Regions from separate parts of the Halobacillus sp. B23F22_5 genome, predicted to be linked through region 2. Evidence: a T-box and tRNA genes for the amino acid it is inferred to sense, from the RefSeq annotation. Region 2 holds a T-box; the other holds one or more tRNA genes.
The links. The T-box of region 2 lies ahead of leuS (leucine--tRNA ligase). A T-box ahead of a tRNA ligase gene usually reads a tRNA of that ligase, here a tRNA-Leu.
Positions count from the first base shown of each region.

Region 1: it has a tRNA-Leu gene. The T-box ahead of leuS (leucine--tRNA ligase) is inferred to sense a tRNA for this amino acid. The anticodon was not compared.

Region 1 is NZ_JBIEKI010000007.1:135,791-147,059, forward strand. It holds gene ACGTN9_RS11780 (DsbA family oxidoreductase) at 1-503, shown strand, start outside; gene ACGTN9_RS11785 (nucleoside recognition domain-containing protein) at 570-1,946, opposite strand; gene ACGTN9_RS11790 (FeoB small GTPase domain-containing protein) at 1,960-2,691, opposite strand; gene ACGTN9_RS11795 (FeoA family protein) at 2,704-2,946, opposite strand; gene ACGTN9_RS11800 (ZIP family metal transporter) at 3,228-3,938, shown strand; gene ACGTN9_RS11805 (ABC transporter ATP-binding protein) at 4,219-5,130, shown strand; gene ACGTN9_RS11810 (ABC transporter permease) at 5,127-5,867, shown strand; gene ACGTN9_RS11815 (hypothetical protein) at 6,076-6,471, shown strand; tRNA gene ACGTN9_RS11820 (tRNA-Leu) at 6,589-6,672, shown strand; gene ACGTN9_RS11825 (TetR/AcrR family transcriptional regulator) at 6,710-7,315, opposite strand; gene ACGTN9_RS11830 (SDR family oxidoreductase) at 7,506-8,267, shown strand; gene ACGTN9_RS11835 (c-type cytochrome) at 8,450-8,917, shown strand; gene nosZ (Sec-dependent nitrous-oxide reductase) at 8,936-10,798, shown strand; gene ACGTN9_RS11845 (hypothetical protein) at 10,866-11,269, shown strand, end outside.
Region 2 is NZ_JBIEKI010000030.1:1,523-12,791, reverse strand. It holds gene asnB (asparagine synthase (glutamine-hydrolyzing)) at 1-778, shown strand, start outside; gene ACGTN9_RS20835 (gamma carbonic anhydrase) at 876-1,397, opposite strand; gene ACGTN9_RS20830 (alpha/beta hydrolase) at 1,467-2,267, shown strand; gene ACGTN9_RS20825 (tetraprenyl-beta-curcumene synthase family protein) at 2,273-3,346, shown strand; gene mnmM (tRNA 5-(aminomethyl)-2-thiouridylate-methyltransferase MnmM) at 3,362-3,934, opposite strand; gene ACGTN9_RS20815 (DUF2524 family protein) at 4,035-4,331, shown strand; gene ACGTN9_RS20810 (hypothetical protein) at 5,040-5,810, shown strand; gene ACGTN9_RS20805 (GntR family transcriptional regulator) at 5,814-6,194, shown strand; gene ACGTN9_RS20800 (ABC transporter ATP-binding protein) at 6,187-6,894, shown strand; gene ACGTN9_RS20795 (ABC transporter ATP-binding protein) at 6,887-7,810, shown strand; gene ACGTN9_RS20790 (ABC transporter permease) at 7,812-8,747, shown strand; T-box leader at 8,811-9,027, shown strand; gene leuS (leucine--tRNA ligase) at 9,078-11,269, shown strand, end outside.

The DNA.
Region 1 (11,269 bases), on a different contig from region 2:
ACGATCAGCTGGTGGAAACCGCCAAGACCGTTGGTTTGGAGTATAATTTTAACGAGGTGAAACAGACCAATACGTTGGAAGCTCACCGGCTGTTAAAATATGCCGAAACACAGGGTAAAGGATTGGCGTTCACAGAACGGCTGATGCGGGCTTACTTCACCGAATCCCGTTTCCTCGGCCGGCCGGATACATTGATTGAACTTGCCGAGGACATTGGTCTGGATGGCGAAGAAGCAGAAGACGTACTGGTTGGCGATGACTTTTTGGAAGATGTCCGAAACGACCAGCGCGAAGCCCAGCAAATTGGTGTTCAGGGTGTACCATTCTTCGTGTTCAACCGTAAATATGCGATTTCTGGCGCCCAGCCACCAGAACTGTTCCAGGAAACATTGGAAAAAGTGTGGCAGGAAGAGAAAGAGACGCCTTCTTTGCAGCAAATCCAAACATCCGCGGATGCGGCCTGTACAGATGACAGCTGTGAAGTTCCAGACGATAAAAACTAATTTCATAAAAAGCCCGATTACGAAGAGGATACCTTCCGTAATCGGGCTTTTTTGTACTATAAATTATTAGACTAATCCCAGTCCTCTAACAACCTGAGCGATTAGGAACGTAACAACAATAGCTATAGTGGTTGGTAATGCAAAAGCGACAAACGTCCATTTAGGACTTTTTGTTTCTTTATAAATGTTGATCATGGTGGTTCCACATGGATAATGAAGCAGAGAAAACAACATCATATTCAATGCCGTAAGCCACGTCCAGCCTTGGTCAAGAAAGATTTGTTTCAATTCTGTCAGGCTCGTGACTTCAATCATGGCTCCTGTAGAGAGATAACTCATCAATAAGATAGGCAGGATGATCTCATTCGCCGGAAGTCCAAGGATGAAAGCCAAGAGGATGAACCCATCCAGACCTAAAGCTGTGGCAAATGGATCTAAAAATCCTGCTGTATGCTCCAGGATGCTCAGTTCGCCAATGAATATATTGGCCAAAATCCATGTAACGAGTGAAGCTGGTGCAGCTATAATGACAGCTCTTTTCAGTACGAACCATGATTTATCCAGCGTAGCTCTCACAATCGTGTTCCAGAACTTCGGTTTTCTGTACGGTGGTAACTCTAAGGTATAGTGGGTCGGAACCCCTTTTAACAGTGTTTTTGATAGACTCCATGAGACAAGCAGGGTCATGGCTACACCGAATAATACAATTCCCACCACAACCCCTGCAGAGACAAGGGTGTGAACACCTCCGGAAAATCCCGCGGCCATAAACAAGCCGGCCAGTAAAATCAGTAATGGCCAACGTCCGTTACACGGGACGAAGTTATTAGTCAGGATCGCTAACATGCGTTCTCGTGGAGATTCAACGATCCGGGAAGACATGACAGCAGCTGCGTTACACCCAAAGCCCATCGCCATCGTCAAGGATTGCTTGCCATGAGCTCCTGACTTCTTGAAAATCCGGTCCATGTTAAAAGCGACCCTAGGCAAATAGCCGAAATTCTCCAGCAATGCGAACATGGGGAAGAAGATGGCCATAGGGGGCAGCATAACACTTACAACCCACGATGTTCCCCGGTAAAGTCCTTCCACCATAATTCCATAAAGCCAGTCTGGTGCATTCATCGATTGAAAAAGGGTGGTCAATCCATCTTCTCCTGCAGCAAACGCTGCCGCGATATAAGTCCCAGGGATATTGGCTCCAGCAATGGTCAAGTAGATGACCACGGCTAACATCAGGAACATAATAGGTAATCCATATAGCTTGGAAGTTAAAATTTTATCCAGGTTTTCATCAATCCAGGAAACCTTTTTATCCGAGTATTGAACGGATGACTTGGTAAGATGCTGAGATGATTTATAAATCCTGGTGACAATATGATCTCTTGTCTTAACTGATTGATTGACAGCTTCCTCATTAAACAGGGAATTTAATCTCTCCAGCTTTTGGTTTGTGCTAAGCTCCACGACAGCAACCTCCTCCCGTAACATAATGGTCCTGTTTTACACTTTTAGGGTTTTCGATGTAACTTTTTAATACGTCTACTAAGTTATCATCGCCATCGATTAAGCGTAATGCTACCCATCTGGCAGGCAATGAATCTCCGAAAATAGCTCTGATTTTTGGTTCCATGGACTTTATTTTTGATTCGACTTCACTGTCATAGCTGATTTGGTATGGGTTTGTTTCTATTTTTCCATCGGTCATCAAGTCGATTGTTTTGAGTAATTGGAGAATGCCGATTTTTTCTCTTGCTGAAAGTAAAACAACGGGAATACCAAGATTATGAGAAAGTGTTTCTTTATCTACCGTAATTCCTTTTCTTCTGGCCTCATCAATTAAGTTGACGCATAGTATCACGTTACTTGTCATCTCCATTACCTGGAGAGCTAAATTCAGGTTACGTTCTAATGAGGTGGCGTCTACGACTACTAGCGTAATATCCGGTTTTTCAAAAATGATATAGTCCCTGGCTACTTCTTCATCCGATGAATTGGAATAAAGGGAGTAAGTTCCAGGTAAGTCGATGACCTGATAGTTGTGTCTATCGGTGGTAAGTTCTCCTTCCGCGCGCAGCACGGTTTTCCCCGGCCAGTTGCCTGTGTGCTGCTTTAAACCAGTCAGTAAATTGAACAGTGTACTCTTTCCGGTATTCGGGTTTCCTGCCAATGCAATTTTGTGCGCCATGTTGATTCCCTCCTATTGATGAATTCTCTTAGCAAAAATGAGTGAACTTTCTTCTTTCCTAAGCGCAATCTGCGTGTTGAAGACTTTAAATGAGATAGGATCTCCTAGTGGACTCCTTTGAACCACCTCGATTGTAGCTCCAGGTACAAAACCTAAATCGAGCAGCCGCCTTCGCATAACATCAGTTAATTTAATGGATACGATTTCTAATTTATCTCCTACTTCATATTGGTGAATAGGTTGACTACCGTTCATTATATAACCTCCTTTTGGTTAAATGATAAAAAGTTTCCCTAAACCAACTTTAAGGTAAAAAATTTTTATGTTTTACTTTATGTTTATTAGGTTAAAGTGTGAAAATGTTTCTTTTAACTATGTTATTTGATTATAAACACAAAAGTTTCCTTAATGCAACATAGAATATAAACTGCTTTCTTCCTCACGCCTCTGTACTGGGGCTGAAAAAATAAAATCATATCATGGATTTTTAAGAGATAGGATTATAAAGACAAGTCAAAGAGTGAAGAGGGAGCCTTATGCAATTGTTTGATGTGTTCATGATGAGTTTCCTTGGACTGATATCAGGAGGATGTCTTGGTTGGGTGTGTGTCCGGTTGTTACAAGGCAAAAAGTTCTACAGCCTGCTCATAAGTGGGGGAGTTTTGCTATGTTTGCTCCTCATTGAACTCCTTCCTGAGGCACTAAACACATACCAGGCAAATGGAGTGGCTCTTGGCGCTTTAACAGGTATTTTCGGAATGGCACTACTCAATCGTTTTTTTCATAAGAACAAACGAAAAAACTTATTTCACTCGTTTGTTTTTTTGATCGTTGCTATAGGTGTGCACAATATACCGGTCGGTCTTACCATGGGAATCAATACAGGAGTTGGTGATGCAGGGGTTCAAAGCTCGTTATATTCGGTTTTGTTCTTTCATCTATTGCCTGAGGGAATAGCGCTGTTTATTCCGATTTTTGTTTATCAATATAGGTGGTTGATGTTTTTGAGTGCCATTTTTTGTTTATCCCTGATTATTTGGATAGCTTCATGGGTAGGCTTCCATATGCCACAGGTTTATACCATCAGGAATTCTTCCTGGCTCATGGGTGTTGCGATAGGGACGCTTGGTTATGGAGCGATTTACGAGATTTTGATACCAGCCATTAAGCGAATTTCAAAAGTAGCTGCTCTAGTGATATTAATCCTTACCTTTATGATTACCTTTTTGTATTTCCGGATGATGTAGCCCGAACGTGATTCAAAATAACGGTTTCTTGTTAAAAAGCCCGCTTTCCATATCACTATGAGAAAAGTGGGCTTTGGCGTTATCTTTTAACCAATGACAAATAGAATAGAGGATGGGCATTCATCCTGAACTACTGCAATGGTGTTTTTTATAGAAAACGGAAATATTTTGAAAATATATCTTGTGGAAGGGGTGGAGGTTTGGAATAATAATAGTAACTTTCTAATTGATTCGTTATGTGTGCATGGGGAAGGCAGCTTTTTATGAAAGAAGGGGAGACATGGAGCATGTTATTGATGTAAAAGGGTTAACGAAAAGTTTCGGCAGTGTCCAGGCGGTAAAGGATATGTCATTCTCTGTCCGCCCAGGGGAAATTTTCGGAATCATCGGGCCGAACGGAGCGGGTAAAACGACCACACTTGAAATGCTTGAAGGCATCCTGAAACCGGATAGCGGCACGATTGATGTGTTGGGACTTGATCCGAGCAGGCAGTTGAGGAAGTTGAACAACCGAATTGGTGTCCAATTTCAAGCTACTTCCATTCAGAAGAAAATGAAAGTAAAAGAAGCACTTGATCTATTTTCTTCCTTTTATAAGCAGGCAACGCAAAAAGAGTATTTAATCGAGATTTTGGGCTTAGGGGATAAGTTGAATGTTGCGTTTGAGGATTTGTCAGGTGGTTGGAAACAGCGGGTGACCCTTGCGCTGGCAACGCTTCACAAACCGGAAATTTTATTCCTCGATGAGCCGAGTATGGGACTCGATCCTCATGCCCGCCGGGAAATGTGGTCGATGATCAAGCTGATGAGAGAGCAGGGAAGTACGATAGTGATTACCACGCATTACATGGAAGAGGCGGAGAAGCTGTGTGACCGAGTGGCTATGATATACAGCGGACACTTGAAAGCGTTGAATACACCAGTAGAATTACTGAATGAAATGAAAGCTCATTACCTGGCTTTTGAAAGCGATGGCCTGGAGTACGACTACCTGATTACTGTACCGGGGGTGGCACGGGTAGAGCAGGAAGGTGATTCGTTCAAGGTTTTCAGTGAGGATCAACAAATGACTGCTTACCATATTTTTAATTACTGTCACGATAAAGGAATCAGTCTGACTAACTTCAAGTTTGAAAAAGGGTCCCTCGATGACTTATTCGTTCATTACCTGGAAAAGGAGCAGACGGGATGATACAAGTAATGAAGCTCGCAAGTATTGAAACGAAAATGTTTTTCAGGGATCGTCTCAGTGTTTTCTGGACGTTTTTGTTTCCTGTCGCCATGATTTGGCTGTTCGGTTCCATGTTCGTCGGTAATGAAATGAACGGTCTTTCTTTTGCCCAGATGTTTGTCCCTTCCTGGATTGGTGTCAATATCGTTACGACATCGTTTTTTACACTCGGAACCGTATTAGCCGGCTACCGGGAAACGGGCGTTTTGCGGCGTTATCAGTCTACTCCGCTTCAGCCCTGGAAAATCCTTGCCGCTCATACAGTGCAAGGGACGGTTATTTTCTTTATTTCTGCTGTACTGCTAATGGTGTTCGGGATGCTGATGTACGATTTAACGCTGCCTGCATACATGGGTAGTACGATAGTAGCCTTACTGATCAGTATCGCAGCATTTTTCCCGTTTGCGTTGTTTTTGACCTCATTGGCGAAAAACACCCAGGCTGCTGCAGCAATCAGTTCGTTATTTTTGAATCTCATGTTGTTCTTATCTGGGGCGACGTTCCCGCTCGAGTTCATGCCGACAGTCCTCCAGTATGTGGCGAAAATCCTGCCACTCTACTATGTCATCATTATGTTACGTGGTACATGGAGCGAGTCTCCGATTACAGAATATGGGGGCGAGATAGGTATATTATTAGGAATAGCCGTGATATCTACCATTCTGGCGTCTCGTTTTTTTCGTTGGAGCGGGAAGTAGAATAAAAAGCATAAATTGCTTCGAAGATATTCTCATAGACTAAAAGACCGCCGTTTGCCGATCGTGGACGGTGGTTTTTGTATGGGTTTAATAGTTGCAGACCCTGCAAGCATGAAGATGAGTTTGTACTATTGACAATATACCAATAGGGGTATATACTATACAATGTAAACCATAAGGGGTATATTTAAGGGGAGGTCAATATCGTATGAAAAATAAAATGATTAAACTAGTGGTAGCTTTAACACTAGTATTATCTCTGCTTGCAGTGAGCGGTACACCACAAAAAGCGAGCGCGGAAACAACGGCAGCAGACGTCCTTGTCACTTATGGTCAAATTGGCGCGGATTCCTATACAGATACGTTGGACGGGGTATTGTATACCGTTGATTCTATCGGATTTATGGCTGATCGTATCCTTTGGACAGAGGAACAAATCGGAATTATGGCCGACCGGATAGTCTATGTAACCGAATTTTCTCAAGATAATTCTATTAAGGTTATCTACATGGCGACAGCACTATGGCCGACTGGTGAGCAAGATGGTGGCTATACCTATGAGGTATCCTTAATGCCGGTAGCGGCACTTCCAACAGGTTGGTGAATCTAAAATCAGAACCAGGTGATGTTTAGCAGCTATCACCTGGTTTTTTTCATTTGCTGGAGTTGAATTTTACAAACAGATTTAATATAATTCTGAATGAAAAGAAAAGGAATACGGGGCGAAGTGGTGGAATTGGCAGACACGCTTGACTCAAAATCAAGTGCCTTCCCGGGCGTGTGGGTTCGAGTCCCACCTTCGCCACTTGATACGAAAGAGCTCTCACATCGAGAGCTCTTTTTCATGCCATATGAGGAGGGACATATTTCGTTTTGAAGGCCGTCTTCATCGGTTCAGCTTTCAGGATGGCCAAAAGTTGTTCAGCCATATAGGATGGGGGATGCTTCAATCCGCCGTTGATCCACTCGATGATCATTCCGAGAATCGCATAAGACTGATAACTCGCGTGTAAGTCAGGGTTGACGTCCGGATTAGACTGGAGGGCTGTGAGGTCTTCTAATGCCAGCTCTTTCAATGTCTGGATAAACTTTTCCTGGAAGCCTGGCAAAGCGTTAGAGCGGATGACAATCTGATAGAACTTTGAGTTTTGTTCCACATGGTCGAAAATTTTTATGGCAGATGAAGAGAGACTGGACACTTCGAACGTTTCCTTGTCGTTATATGGCTCCCGGTAAGATTCTATCAAACCGGTCATGACATCTTCGATGATTTCATCCAGCAAATCATCTTTGTATTTATAATGTTTGTAAAAGGTACCCCGATTATAATCGGCGGTCGTAACGATATCTGTAATCGTAATATCCTGGAAATCTTTTTCCTCCATTAAGGTAAGGAGGGAGTTCTGCAACGCCTTCTTCGTCCGCCTGACTCGTTTATCTTTATCCATCCTATCAGCCTCCTGTCTGGTTTTTTCATACAATAAGCAACAATCCTTTAAGCAGGTGTTGATTATTGAACACCCCATCGTGTTATTGCTGATTGTGCCTTCTGATTACGTTCATTATACTTAAAAGTGTAGGCTATTGCACATTTGCATCACTAGAAAGTAAGCGTATTCAAATAGGGAGGCGTTTTATATGAAGCTTCAAGACAAAGTGGCAGTCGTGACGGGTGCAGCGTCCGGGATGGGAAAAGCTATCGCGGAACTCTATGCGAAAGAAGGAGCGAAAGTAATCGTAGCTGATTTGAATCTCGAAGGGGCTGACCAGGTCGTTGCGGAGATTACGTCAAGTGGTGGCACGGCGAAAGCAGTAAAAGTGAATGTAGCCGAACTGGCGGACGTGGAAAACATGATCGATACTGCAGTGAATGAATACGGTACCTTGGACATACTGGTCAACAACGCCGGGATCATGGATGGGTTTGAGCCGGCCGGGGATATTGAGGATGACAAATGGGACATGATTTTTGATGTCAATATCAAAGGGGTGATGCGTGCCACACGAAAGGCGATTCCAATCTTCCTTGAAAAAGGAAAAGGCGTCATCATCAACACGGCGTCGACTGGGGGAGAGAACGGTGCCCATGCGGGTGCAACTTATGCTGCTTCCAAGCACGCGGTCGTCGGCTTCACGAAAAACACCGGCTTCATGTATGCCAATAACGGAATACGCTGTAATGCGATCGCTCCAGGGGCGGTTGAAACGAATATCGGAGCTTCTATGAAGAACGTCAACGAATTCGGCGCAGGTCGGACGAAGCTGGCACATTCCGTAATTCCTCGAACCGGTCAGCCGGAAGAAATTGCCCTGGTGGCATTGTTCCTGGCCTCTGATGACTCCAGCTTTGTGAACGGAACCGTCATTACCGCAGATGCCGGCTGGACAGCAGCTTTTTAATAACGAAGAGAATATTACGCGCTCCCATTGGGGGCGCGTATTTTTTTATTTTCCCCTTTTTGCATGTTACCAATTTAGACAAAAATACAAACCAAATATGTGAGAGACATCACATCCCCTCATGGGTACCTCCTATAAGATGTAAGCATGGTTGATAGTTACAGAAAAAGGGAGGTCAAACCATGAAATGGAACATATTGATTTTTATTGCTGGTTTTGTTGTCGCTTTTGCGGGTGGTTATTTGTTCATGGGAATGGATGATAGCACAGCAGCAACAGATCAGCCGGAGTCATCGGTTAATGAAACGGAAACTAAATCGGAGGAAGCTGGTGAAAATGAAGCGAAAAAAGAGGAAACACCAGATGAAACGGAAGCTGTTGCAACAGGAGAGGGTGAAGCGCTCCAGGCCAACAACTGTCTTTCCTGTCATGCTGTAGAGTCGCTCGATTTACAAGGGGGAACCACTGGCCCGGATTTATCTGATGCTTATTCCACTGTCGAAGATAAGCACGGCAAGCCGGTAGAAGAATTCCTGCAGGAACCGACATCAGCAGTCATGTCGACGGTGATTTCAGGAAATCCTTTGCCGGATGAGGAACGTGAAAAAATCGTGGAAGCTTTGAAAAAAGCATCCGAGCAGGGTGAATAGGGGGAGAGCACAGTGAATATGCAGCGAATTTTATATGGAGTAGTGGGTGTCCTGGCAGGTCTGTTGGTTTCCATCGTCTTTTTTGCCGATTTCAATCAGGCCAATGCAGGGGACGCAGCTGCTAATAAGAGTAAAGCAGAAAAAGTTTATGTACCTTATGGTGAGCAGGATGAATATTACATGTTCGCATCTGGCGGCCATTCCGGACAGTTGTTCGTTTATGGTGTCCCGTCGATGAGAAAAATTCGTACCGTTCCGGTATTCACTCCGGATCCGGCAACAGGGTATGGGTTTGATGATAAAACGAAGGAAATGCTCGGAGGCTATAGCTGGGGCGACTTCCACCATCCGGCTGTTTCAGAAACGGGCGGGGATTATGATGGCGAGTTCCTGTTTGCTAATGACGTGGGGAATAACCGGGTTGCTGCTGTTGATCTCAGCACCTTCCATACATCCGATATTATGAGCCTGCCGAACATGGGTGGCCCTCATGCCGGGGTGTTCGTAACAGAAAATACCGAATACATTGCTATGCCGACGCGGTTCGCTCGTCCGCTGGCAGGGGAATATGCAGAACTCGATAAGTATGAAGAAGATTATAAAGGCGTTGTTTCGATGACTACTTTTGATCGGGAGTCGAAAAAATTTGACTTAGCTTACCAGATCGTTTTGCCGCCATGGTCTTATGACTTATCGGATGCTGGTAAAAAGATGTCAAAGGATTGGATCGTCATGACGACGTATAATACGGAGTTCGCAACGACCAACCTGGAAATCAACGCTTCCCAGAATGATCGTGACTACATTGTCATGATCAACTGGAAACGTCTTGAGGACGAAGTGGCGAATGGCAATTATAACGAGGTCAACGGAGCAAAAATGATCGACCCACGCGACGTACCTGGTGCCATTTTTGCCATTCCGGTAGCTAAATCACCGCACGGCGTTGATGTGACACCGGATGGAGAGCGTTTTATTGCTTCCGGAAAACTTGCTCCACTGATGACGGTATTTTCTTTTGAAAAAGCCTTTGAAGCGATCGAATCCAAAGATTTTAAAGGGGAGGAATTTGATATCCCGGTTCTTCCTTATGAAAAAGTAATGGAACGTGAAGTGGATCCGGAAGGGGCACTTGGACCATTGCATACCCAGTTTGATGACAAGGGGCATGCCTACAACACGATGTTCATTTCCTCGGAAATAGTGAAATGGAGGGTTGATAGCGGGGAAGTCATCGATCGTAAACCGACCTATTATTCTCCAGGCCATGCTTCTGCAGCGGAAGGGGACACCATTGAACCGGATGGAAAATATATTGTCGCTTTGAACAAAATCGCCAAAGACAATTTCTTATCAGTAGGCCCTTCTCATCCGGAATCAATGGACTTGTTCGATATTTCTGGTAATAAAATGGAGCATCTGATGACGGCACCGACTGATCCAGAGCCACACTATGCTCAGATCGTTCATCGTGACAAAATCAAACCAAAGAAAATCTACGATAAAGATGAGTCACGGGAAAATTCTGTCTGGTCACAGGATGATGCCCGAATTGAAAGAAAAGGCGATGAAGTCCATGTCTATGGAATCGCCATGCGCTCGAAGTTCGTATTTGACGCAAAAGCGGAACGGCCTGATGCAGTCACGGTCAAACAAGGGGACACGGTCTATTTCCATATGACCAATATCGACTTGGATCAGGACATCACGCACGGTTTTGGAATCAATGATTATGACTTGAACTTTGAAATCCAGCCAGGTCAGACGAATACGCTGACGTTCAAAGCGGATAAAGCTGGAACATTCCCGATCTATTGTACAAACTTCTGCTCTGCCTTGCATCAGGAAATGAGTGGATATTTACTCGTAGAACCAAAATAAACAACTCCAATTGGAAAAGTGAGGGGATCCCTTCACTTTTCCAATCCATTTTAGGAGATGAGGGGTTATGAAAAAGAACTTATCCAACACATCAGCTGCCCTGATGGCAGTAGGTGGTGTTCTACTCGTTGTCAGCATATTTCTTCCCTGGTGGGGAATGAAATTTTACGCGCCGCAATATCAGGAAGGACTGGATATCATCGTCTATCCGACGACCCTTGATGGAGATATTGATATTGTCAATGGACTGAATCATTATATTGGAATGGCAGAGTTCAGTAATGCATCGTTTCCGGAACTGGTCTTCATGCCTTATATAATTGGAGGATTTGCAGTATTGGTGCTTATCGGGGCTGTACTGAGGAACAAAAAAGCGCTGGCTGGTCTGATCGGTTTGTATGTTGCACTTGGTGCACTTGGTATCTGGGATATGTATCGCTGGCTGAAAAAGTTCGGTACCGATCTTGATCC
Region 2 (11,269 bases):
CGAGCCTGAGTCGTTGAAAGTCTTTCAATCTATACCTGAACCGGCCAAACATTTATTGGGTCGGGTAGCTGAAATACTGCCTGAAGGAGTTAAAGGGAAGAGCTTTCTTGAACGAGGAACTACACCTTTGAAAGACCGGTATATTGGAAATGCAAAAATGTTTGAAGAAGCAGAGAAGCAGAAACTCATTCGCAACTATCGTAATTTCCATTATCAGCAGGTGACAGAGTCTTTATATCAAACAGCTGGTAAATACGATTTAGTCAATCAAATGCAGTATGTTGATATTCATACATGGATGCGCGGAGACATTCTGCTGAAGGCTGATAAAATGACCATGGCAAATTCATTGGAATTACGCGTGCCTTTCCTGGATAAGGAAGTTTTCGATGTGGCAAGGTCTATACCTGTCGATATGAAAATTGCCAACGGGACCACGAAGAGTATTTTACGTGAGTCTTCTCGTGGAATCGTTCCAGATCACGTATTGGATCGTAAAAAGCTTGGTTTCCCGGTTCCAATCCGGCATTGGTTGAAGGATGAATTATATGATTGGGCAAAAATGCTGATTCATGAAAGTGAAACGGATCAATACCTTAATAAAGGGTATATACTTGATTTACTGGAAGCTCACTGTCAGGGCAAAGGAGACTACAGCCGGAAGATATGGACCGTTTTAATGTTCATGTTGTGGCATCAAATCTTTGTAGAACGCCGTCATCCTATTGAAGACTTGATCAATGAAGATAAACCTGAAAGCAAGTTGACCTTCATTTAAAACTTTGTTGTTGGCTACAAGTTTACGAGATAATTATACAACTTTGCTATTAAGCAAATAAAATCCCTCCGGCGACTGCTGGAGGGATTTTTTAATGTCACTGTTCACTATTGCGCAGGTTTTTATAATATTGTCCCTTTTCGACGTATTCCCTGCGAATTCTTTTCATTTCTGCAAAATCCGCTTCGGTAAGTTCGCGGACGACTTTAGCTGGACGCCCTAATGCCAGTGTCCGTGGAGGAATCTTTTTGCCAGGAGGAACAAGACTCCCAGCACCTAAAAACGCCTCTTCTCCAATTTCAGCTCCATCTAAAACCAGTGACCCCATCCCTATTAAGGCATGTTTTCTTATTATAGAAGAGTGGAGGGTGACCTGGTGTCCGACGGTAACACCTTCTTCCAAGATAAGTGGGTTATCCGGACTTTGATGGAGCATGCTTAAGTCCTGGATGTTGACATTATCCCCTATGTAAGTTGGAGCTACATCGCCGCGTATGACGGTTTTAAACCAAACACTGACGTTTTCTCCGATAGTGACATCTCCTGTAACGACTGCATCTTCTGCTATGTAAGCGGAGGATGCAATTTTCGGGTGCTTTCCTTTATATTCGCAAAACATGGGTATCCCCCTTATAATATAGTTATTAACAGTATAGCAAATTCGATGGCTGATAAAGGGGAGTAACCGATGAAAAAAGTGTACGCGGATGACGCTGTAGGGGTGGTAGTGATCGTCCATGGTGCTTTTGAGCATGCAGGGAGATACGATGAAATAGCCTCACTTTTTCAACAGCAAGGTCTTCATGTCGTATATGGAGACTTGCCTGGTCAGGGGAAATCGACAAGACGCCGTGGTCATATCGACCGTTTTGATCAATATATTGATACAGTAAGCTTTTGGTTGGAAGAGGCAGCAAAATTTCGGCTGCCGGTATTTCTTTTGGGCCACAGCATGGGTGGCCTGGTAGCAATCCGCACGATGGAAGAGAGGCATCCGGAGATTCAGGGAGTCATCTTATCTTCACCTGGGCTTGGCATATTAAACGAACCAAGGAAGTCGGTGAAGCTGGTCTCTCGTGTTCTTGACGCGGTCTATCCTAAATATAAAGTGGAAGCTCCAATCGTTACTGAAAAAGTGACTCGCAACGAGAAAGTCATCGAAGCAGATGAAGGAGACTCATTGATACTGGAAAAAGTTTCAGTACGGTGGTATTGGGAATTTGTACGAGCCATCAACCTTGCATTCAAACGACTTTCTGATTTTCCGGATGTGCCGACAGTAGTCGTGCAGGCTGGAGAGGATATGATGGTGGATATCAAAGAGACGAAACGATGGTTCAATCAATTGGATATTAGTGAAAAAAGTTATAGAGAATGGGCAAACTTATATCATGAAATTTTAAATGAGCCAGAACGAGACTCGGTTCTCCGACATATTGTAGTATTCATGAAACAGAAAGCGGAAGAAACCGGGCGCAAGGAGGGGTGAAACCATTGGCTGTACGTACACCTGCAAATCCCTGGATGATGATGATAAATGTTTATAGAAGCGTCTTTCCACAAGTTCATAAGGAGCTTGATGGCTGGATTACAAAAGCGAAAGCCATCCCGAACCCGGAACTGCGCAAGCAGGCATTAGCAAGTATTTCTGCAAAGACATTTCATTGTGAAGGCGGATCTATCTATAGCTTGTTAGCTGCAGATGAGTGGAAACAGGCAGTCAAATTCATTGTGGCCTATCAAACCATCAGCGATTATTTGGACAACCTTTGTGACCGCAGCACTTCCATGGATCCGAAAGATTTTCGCATGCTTCATCAAGCAATGACCGATGCATTGACTCCGGGAAATCCTGTGAAAAATTATTACCAGTTCCGGGAAGATCAAAATGATGGCGGCTATCTTGAATCGCTCGTACTAACATGCCAGTACGTATTAGCTAAGCCGAATGATTATCATATATCTCATCCGCATGTCATCCAGCTGGGAAATTTATATAATGATCTTCAAGTACATAAGCACGTGGTGGAGGAAGAGAGGATTCCAAGGCTGCAAACATGGTTCTCCCAATACGAGGCTGGAAAAAAACTGAAGTGGTATGAGTTTTCTGCTTGTACTGGATCGACACTTGGAATCTTCTGCCTCGTTTCTTACACACTAGGCGGAAAAATGAATGAAGTCCTTGCCAAAAAAGTGGCCGAAAGTTATTTTCCTTTTTTACAAGGTCTGCATATTTTGTTGGATTATTATATTGACCAACAGGAGGATAAAATAGAAGGTGACCTCAATTTCTGTTCCTATTACGAAACTGACGAGGAAATGAGACAGCGCTTTGTATATTTTGTGAAAGAAACAAAAGCAAGGACTAAACTGCTGCCTGACCCTGCCTTTCATGGAATGATTCAGGAAGGGTTGGTCGGGATGTATCTTGCTGATCGAAAGGTGAGCAGATTGCAAAATGCAAAGACATTTGTGCGTGACTTATTAAAAGTCAGTGGCAGGAAGGCGAAGTTTTTTCATTATAATACAAAGATCTATCATATGTTGAAACCCGGAAAATCGCTGTAAGCGACTATCCGGGTTTTATTTTCGTTTTTCAATTGCCAGTACAAACGGTGGGGCATTTCTCTGGTTGATAAACCCATATTGCAGTACGTGGAATGAATGCTGGTCTAAGTTTTGCACGTATTTTAACAGTTGGTCTTTTTCGTCCTTGCCTCCAGGATGACCGTGATAAACCACTAATACGATCACGCCTTCGGGCTGGAGGAGTTCAAGCAGCTGTTCTACGGCAGCCAATGTTGAACTCGGGGTTGTGACTATGGACTTGTCACTCCCTGGCAAATAGCCAAGGTTAAAAATAGCTGCTCTCAAAGAGGTGACATGCTCATGTTTCATATACCTTCCGATTTTATCATGACTGTCTTGAATGAGTGTAACCTGTTCCTGTTGGGTCTCTGTCAATTTTGCACGTGTAGTGATAATAGCGGAGTCCTGGATATCGAAACCATAAACATGTCCTGTTTCACCAACCAGCCTGCTCAAAAGCTGTGTATCATGGCCGTTTCCGCAAGTAGCATCCACGGCAGTATCGCCTTCCCTGATGGCTGACTTCATTAAGTCATGAGCAAAAGCAAGCACTTTTTTTAAAGTCATTCTAATTCCTCTTTCCCGAAAATTGATGATAATCAATTGTAGCATTGATCGATGCTACTACCAATATCCACGTATGAAAAAGTAACTTTTAACCAAGCTAATGGATGAGGTGATTGCTATGGCGACAAGAGCGTCAATCGAAACGATGATCCAGGAGGCACAACAGCGGTTAGAGCAGGCAAAATATGAATTGTCTCTTGCCAACCAGAATGGCTATCCGATGACAGCCAGTTATACGGAAGCACAACAAAGCTTGGAACAGACGGAGATGGAAATTGATAAATTGATGCATAGTGCCAACCATCAGCAAAAGGATCAATTACATCGGCTGCATTTGCAAGTCAGTCAATGTCTGAATGATATGATTCTTGATGAAAATGATCTGGAACATCGGTAAGTAGGGAACGGCCGCTCCGGCCGTTTTTTTGTGCTTGGCTTCGTTAAATCTCATTGTTAATTTTGCAGCTAAAGCTCCCTTTACTTGAAGGCTCAGTTTCGAGATATTTGGGTCCGTTACCATGAGAGGAATGGGATGGTCCGGGGAACGACTCGCTTTCCTGCGGGGGACCTGGCAAGCTTCCTCGGGCTAAAGCCCTGCGGGATCTCGCCTAGCCCCTTCTCCCGCGGGAGTCTCGTCGTTTCCCTGCCCATCCAGTCAGTTTTGTACTAAACGGACCCTTCAAAAAAAGAATAGTGCAAAATTAAAGCTTCATCCCTACGAATTTATAAAGGATATAAGGAGGCCACTGTCTTTTTCAACATCATAGGGCGATTCCATAACCATGATTTCGAGAACTTCCCATGACTAGGGGCGTAGGGAAACGGTGAGACTCCTGTGGGAGCTGAGTGATAGGTGAGGCCCCGCAAGGCGAAGCCTGAGGAGACTCAGCACACGCCCACGGAAAGCGAATCGTTTCCCGGAGCCCCTAAACTCTAACAATATCTCGAAATCGAGCGTTCCATTATTCGGCCCTATAATTGAATAAACCTCTTATGAAAAATTAATACCAACATTTAGTGGAGACTTTTGCTTAAATGCTATTGCTTCCAATTTTGTATTAGTGTACTATCTAACTAGTACACTAATACAAAAAGGATGGTTTCTGTGAGAGGAAAAGCTTTTATTGGCTTATGGAAAAAAGAATGGGCAATGATGAAAGTTTATTACTTCGTCGTATTGATTGTGGGTTTGGTGTTTGCAATCGGTGTATCTGGTTCCTTGCAAGAGGCTAGAATGTTTATGATAACCGGGGTAGTACTCGTACTCCATATGTTCATTTTATCGGCTTTGCTCATTTACAGCTTGAATCGGGAAGCTGACCAGCTGCAATTGTTTCTTCACAGCCCCCAATCTTCAGCCATGCTTGTCGGAGTTAAGTTTATCCAATCATTATTATTCATGATGGTTTCAATGACGATATTCGGTCTTATAACTATTTTCACCGCCAAGCAATGGGTGGTTTTAACATTTGGTGAATTGTTCCTGGTTGCCTTAATCGCAAATATGTTTATTTTAGGTCAGGCTATTTTACTGGCGGTATTGTTATTGTTCTTATGGGTCATCCATCAAGTATTGAAAACATACCTCGGTGGTCTCAGTATCGTTATTTCTATTATTTTATTTGTAGCTATCACTGGCATCACTTCTACGATTCGTTCTTCAGCTTTTTACGAACAATTAGTCGGATGGGGAGATACGAAAATTAAAATAGAAAGCGTTTCTAGTGATCTTTTAAGTGTGTTTGGAGTGACGGTTCATGGAGATATGTCTGGAGGTATTCCTTTAGAGCTTGGCGAGGTAGTGGCCTGGGTGCTGGCTATTGTAGTTTTATACATTCTCAGCATTGTTTTGATAGATCGAAAGGTAGAGGTGTAAGTCATGGTGATGGATTTCAAGCCGGATAAGCCAATCTACCAGCAGTTGATCGATAAAGTTTCCAGCGAAATCATCCGAGGTGATCGCACTGCTGGCGATAAATTACCATCCGTAAGAGAGTTTGCAGTAGAGACCGGGGTGAATGCGAATACGATGCAACGAGTTTACCGGGAGATGGAGCATTTAGGAATCGTAGAAACAAAACGAGGGCAAGGTACTTTCGTCACAGAAAACCAGGAGCGCCTACAAGACCTCCGCACGGAAATGAAGCAGTTGTATATAGAAGCCTTTGTACAAGACATGGGCAAACTGGGGTTCACTGTAGATGAAATGGTCGAGGGACTTTCGCAGTACCAGGGGGAAAGGAAGGAAAACGATGATTGAATTGCAGCATGTATCAAAAAAGTATTTGTTGAAAAAGGCTTTAGATGATATAGATGTTTCCTTTTCACGAGGGAAGATTATTGGAGTTATTGGGGAAAATGGGAGTGGAAAGTCAACGATGCTTAAGCTGATAGCCGGGTTGCTGCAGCCGACTAATGGAGAAGTACTTATTGATGAAAAGCAGGCAGATCGCAAAATAAGTACGAAGGTAGCCTATATGTCGGATATCGATCAATTCTATCCTTTTTTCACGGTGGACCAGCTGGTGGATTTCTACGAAAGTCAGTTTCCGGATTTTCAACGCGAGAAAGCGAGGGACATCCTCAGGTTTATGCATATAGAGGATGATGAAAAAATCAAACATCTCTCCAAAGGGAATAGGGGAAGAGTAAAAATGGCAGTCACTCTTGCCAGGAATGCACCATATATTCTCCTGGACGAACCTTTTTCAGGGCTTGACCCGATGGTGCGCACTTCGATTGTTCAGGGTGTGATTCAATATATCGATTTACAAATCCAGACCTTGATTATCACTACCCATGATATTAATGAAATTGAGGCTTTACTTGATGAAGTGGTCGTTTTGAGAGAAGGAAAAGTACTGGGACAGCAATCTACAGATAACATCCGAATGGAATATCAAATGAGTGTCGTAGATTGGATGAAGCGATTATATGAAGGAGGAACTAGATATGAATAAGCAGCCGGTTGTCCAACTGAAAAACTTAACGAAGAAAATCGGTAGTAAAACAATTATTGATGACTTGAGTTTAGATCTTTACCCTGGGCAGGTAACTGGTTTTTTAGGACCCAACGGAGCAGGAAAAACAACGACGATCCGGATGATGGTGGGCTTAATGAAGGCAACCTCCGGTGAAGTGATCATTGATGGATATCATCTTAACAAAAATTACACAAAAAGCATTTCTCAGGTCGGTGCAATCGTCGAAAATCCTGAAATGTACAAATTCATGTCTGGGTATCAAAACCTGGTCCACTTTGCGCGTTTGCAAGGCAATATTTCCAAAGAGCGTATTAATGAAGTAGTGAAGCAGGTCGGTTTAGAGGCAAGAATTCATGATAAAGTACAAGCTTATTCTCTTGGGATGAGGCAGCGGTTAGGACTTGCGCAAGCTATTCTTCATAAACCTAAGTTCTTGATTCTTGATGAACCGACAAATGGACTTGACCCTGCAGGCATAAGGGAATTCCGCATGTATTTAAGAAAAATAGCAGCTGAAGATGGTGTGTCTGTATTGGTATCCAGTCACTTGCTTTCAGAAATCGAATTGATGTGCGACCGTATCGCGATCATCCAGCAAGGCAAGTTGATCACCATACGATCCGTACAGGGGAGTGAACAGGACAAACGGAAAGCCTGTCTTTTTAAAGTATCTAATAAAGAGAAAGCAAGGCAAATAGTAAAAGATAATTACGAAGATATAGAAGTAGAAATAATCGATGACCGCTTAATGATTAACCTGGAAAAAGAACAGGCAGCGCACATTAATCGTACGTTCATAGAAAATGGAATCGATGTTTATGAAATAATTCCTCATAAAAAAACACTGGAAGAAGAATTCTTAGAAATGACTGGAGGGGAGCAAATTGTCTGAAATGATACGTCTTATTCGGAATGAGTGGATGAAAATCTTTAAAAGGAACAGCACTTATATTCTTATTGCTATTTTAATTGGCGCTGTATTTTTGTTTGCTTTTATAAGCAGCTGGAGTAGTAATCAACAAAGTCAATCTACACCATGGGAGGAACAAGTCAGTCAGCAACTGACTGCATATGAACAGCAAGCAGCTCGGTCGGAAAATATGGAGGAAAAAATGTATTATCAAGATCAGGTGGCTATTGCCCAGCACCGTCTTGAGGAAGATATCCCTCCTCCCAAACATACAGGCTTTACTCAATATCTACTGGACTCCAAAAGCAATATTACATTTGCTGTGTTATTCACGGTCATCATCGCCTCTGGCATTGTCGCTTCAGAGTTCACGTGGGGAACGATCAAATTATTGACGATCCGCCCTGTAAAAAGAGGGAAAATATTGTGGGCAAAATACTTCACTACATTATTATTTTCTCTTACGTTAGCGCTTATCACCTATCTTGCTGCCATCATTGGAGGACTTATCTTCCTTGATGGAGGAGATGGTGTATTGCTTACTATGGTTGGAGATAAAATCGTGGAACAGTCGGTTTGGACGGAATCCCTTCAGTTATATGGTCTAGCTTTTGTAAATATGATTATAATGACTTCCTTCGCTTTCATGATTGGCACCTTGTCACGTTCCAATGCTTTAGCGATTGGATTGTCGATTTTCCTTATGTTTACTGGTCAGCAACTGGTATTCTTGTTTCGAGAATACGCGTTCGTCAAGTTTTATCTGTTCACACATACGGACTTAAGCCAATATTTACAGCCTAAGCCCATGATAGAAGGAATCAGCCCGCTGTTTTCTGTAACAGTGTTGATGCTCTATTTGCTTGTATTTTTGTTAATCAGCCATTTTTCCTTTACAAAAAGAGATATCGCTACGTGACTCCTTTTGCCATTGCTTGACAAAGCCCGCACGTTTCATTAAGATACGGATAGATATATTCATACAACGACTTGGAAGAGGAATAGTAATCAGCCTGCAAGAAATTCAGAGAGTCAGCGGCAGGTGTAAGCTGGCCTTGTAACTGATGAACTCACCTTGGATGTTGCAGAAGTGAATGCAAGTAGCTTTTGCCGGCTCATCGCCGTTATCGATGCTGAAGAGGACGTGTCATACGTCAATTTGGGTGGTACCGCGGGAATACAAGCTTCTCGTCCCAGTTATGGGATGAGAGGCTTTTTTTATATTTAAAAAAAGAATGGAGGAAAAGCTATGGCTTTTAACCATAAGAAAATTGAACAGAAGTGGCAGGACTACTGGTACAGTAATAAAACTTTCCAGACTGATGCTTCATCCGATAAAAAGAAATTCTACGCACTTGACATGTTTCCATATCCTTCGGGAGCAGGACTGCATGTCGGCCATCCGGAAGGGTATACGGCGACAGACATTGTTTCCCGTATGAAAAGGATGCAAGGATATGAAGTGCTTCATCCGATCGGTTGGGATGCATTCGGCCTTCCTGCTGAACAATATGCCCTTGATACTGGAAATGATCCAGCTGAATTTACTAAACAGAATATCGATAATTTTCGCCGTCAAATTAAAGCACTAGGTTTTTCTTATGATTGGGATCGTGAAGTCAATACTACTGATCCGGATTATTATAAATGGACACAGTGGATTTTCCTTAAGCTATATGAAAAAGGGTTGGCTTATGTGGATGAAGTTCCGGTCAACTGGTGTCCTGCACTTGGTACAGTATTAGCTAATGAAGAAGTAATCGATGGGAAAAGCGAACGTGGCGGCCACCCTGTGGAAAGACGCCCAATGAAGCAGTGGATGCTTAAGATTACGGAATATGCAGATCGTCTCCTCGAGGATTTAGAAGAGCTCGATTGGCCGGAAAGCATTAAAGATATGCAACGCAACTGGATTGGAAAGTCAGAAGGAGCGGAAGTGGTTTTTGATATTGATGGCTACGACGAAAGCTTCGATGTATTCACCACACGCCCGGATACACTATATGGAGCTACGTATGCGGTACTTGCACCTGAGCATCCACTTGTGGAAAAAATTGTAACAGATACCCAAAAGACTGAAGTAAATCAATATTTACAAACTGCAAAAGCAAAAAGTGATTTGGAACGTACCGATCTTGCTAAAGATAAAACCGGTGTATTTACAGGGACCTACGCAATTAATCCAATTAATGGCAATAAGGTACCGATCTGGGTGGCAGACTATGTACTGATGACTTATGGAAGTGGCGCGATCATGGCAGTACCAGCTCATGATGAACGTGATTATGAGTTTGCACATAAATATGACTTACCGATCGTAGCCGTTGTTGAAGGCGGCGATCTTGAGAAAGAAGCTTATACCGGAGACGGCAAACACATCAACTCCGGAATGTTGAATGGGCTTGATAAAGAAGAAGCCATTCAAAAAGCAATCGAGTGGCTTGTTGAAAATGGTAAAGGGGAGAAGAAGACGACCTATCGCCTGCGAGACTGGTTATTCAGCCGTCAGCGATATTGGGGTGAACCGATTCCGATGATTCATTGGGAAGATGGTTCCATGTCAGCTGTGCCCGAGCAAGAGCTTCCATTGGTATTGCCGAAAACGACAGAAATCAAGCCATCTGGTACAGGGGAATCCCCATTAGCTAATATTGATGACTGGGTTCATGTAACAGATCCAGACACAGGAATGAAAGGGCGCAGGGAAACGAATACCATGCCACAATGGGCAGGCAGCTGTTGGTATTATCTACGCTATATTGATCCTCAAAATGATGAAAAACTGGCCGACTACGATAAACTAAAGAAATGGCTGCCGGTCGATATCTACATCGGAGGAGCAGAACACGCTGTATTACACCTATTGTATGCACGTTTCTGGCATAAGGTTTTATATGATGTTGGTGTGGTCCCTACCAAAGAACCATTCCAGAAACTATTTAACCAAGGAATGATACTTGGGGAAAATAACGAAAAAATGAGTAAGTCTAAAGGGAATGTTGTTAATCCGGATGATATCGTAGATTCCCATGGAGCAGATACTCTTCGTTTATATGAAATGTTCATGGGACCGCTTGATGCCTCTGTAGCCTGGTCGACTAATGGATTGGATGGCGCACGCCGATTCCTTGATCGTATCTATCGTTTGATCGTGGCAGAAGGTGAGAAATTATCCGATAAGGTGACAGACAGTTCAGATAAGACGCTGGAAAAGGTCTATCATGAAACAGTCAAAAAAGTGACCGAAAACTTTGAAGAACTACGTTTTAACACCGGAATATCCCAGATGATGGTGTTTGTGAATGAAGGTTACAAAGCGGAAGTATTGCCAAAAGAGTATATAGAAGGTTTTGTGAAAATTCTTTCTCCTGTAGCACCACATCTCGCAGAAGAGTTATGGGAAAAGTTAGGCCATGAAGGTACAATAGCTTATCAGGAATG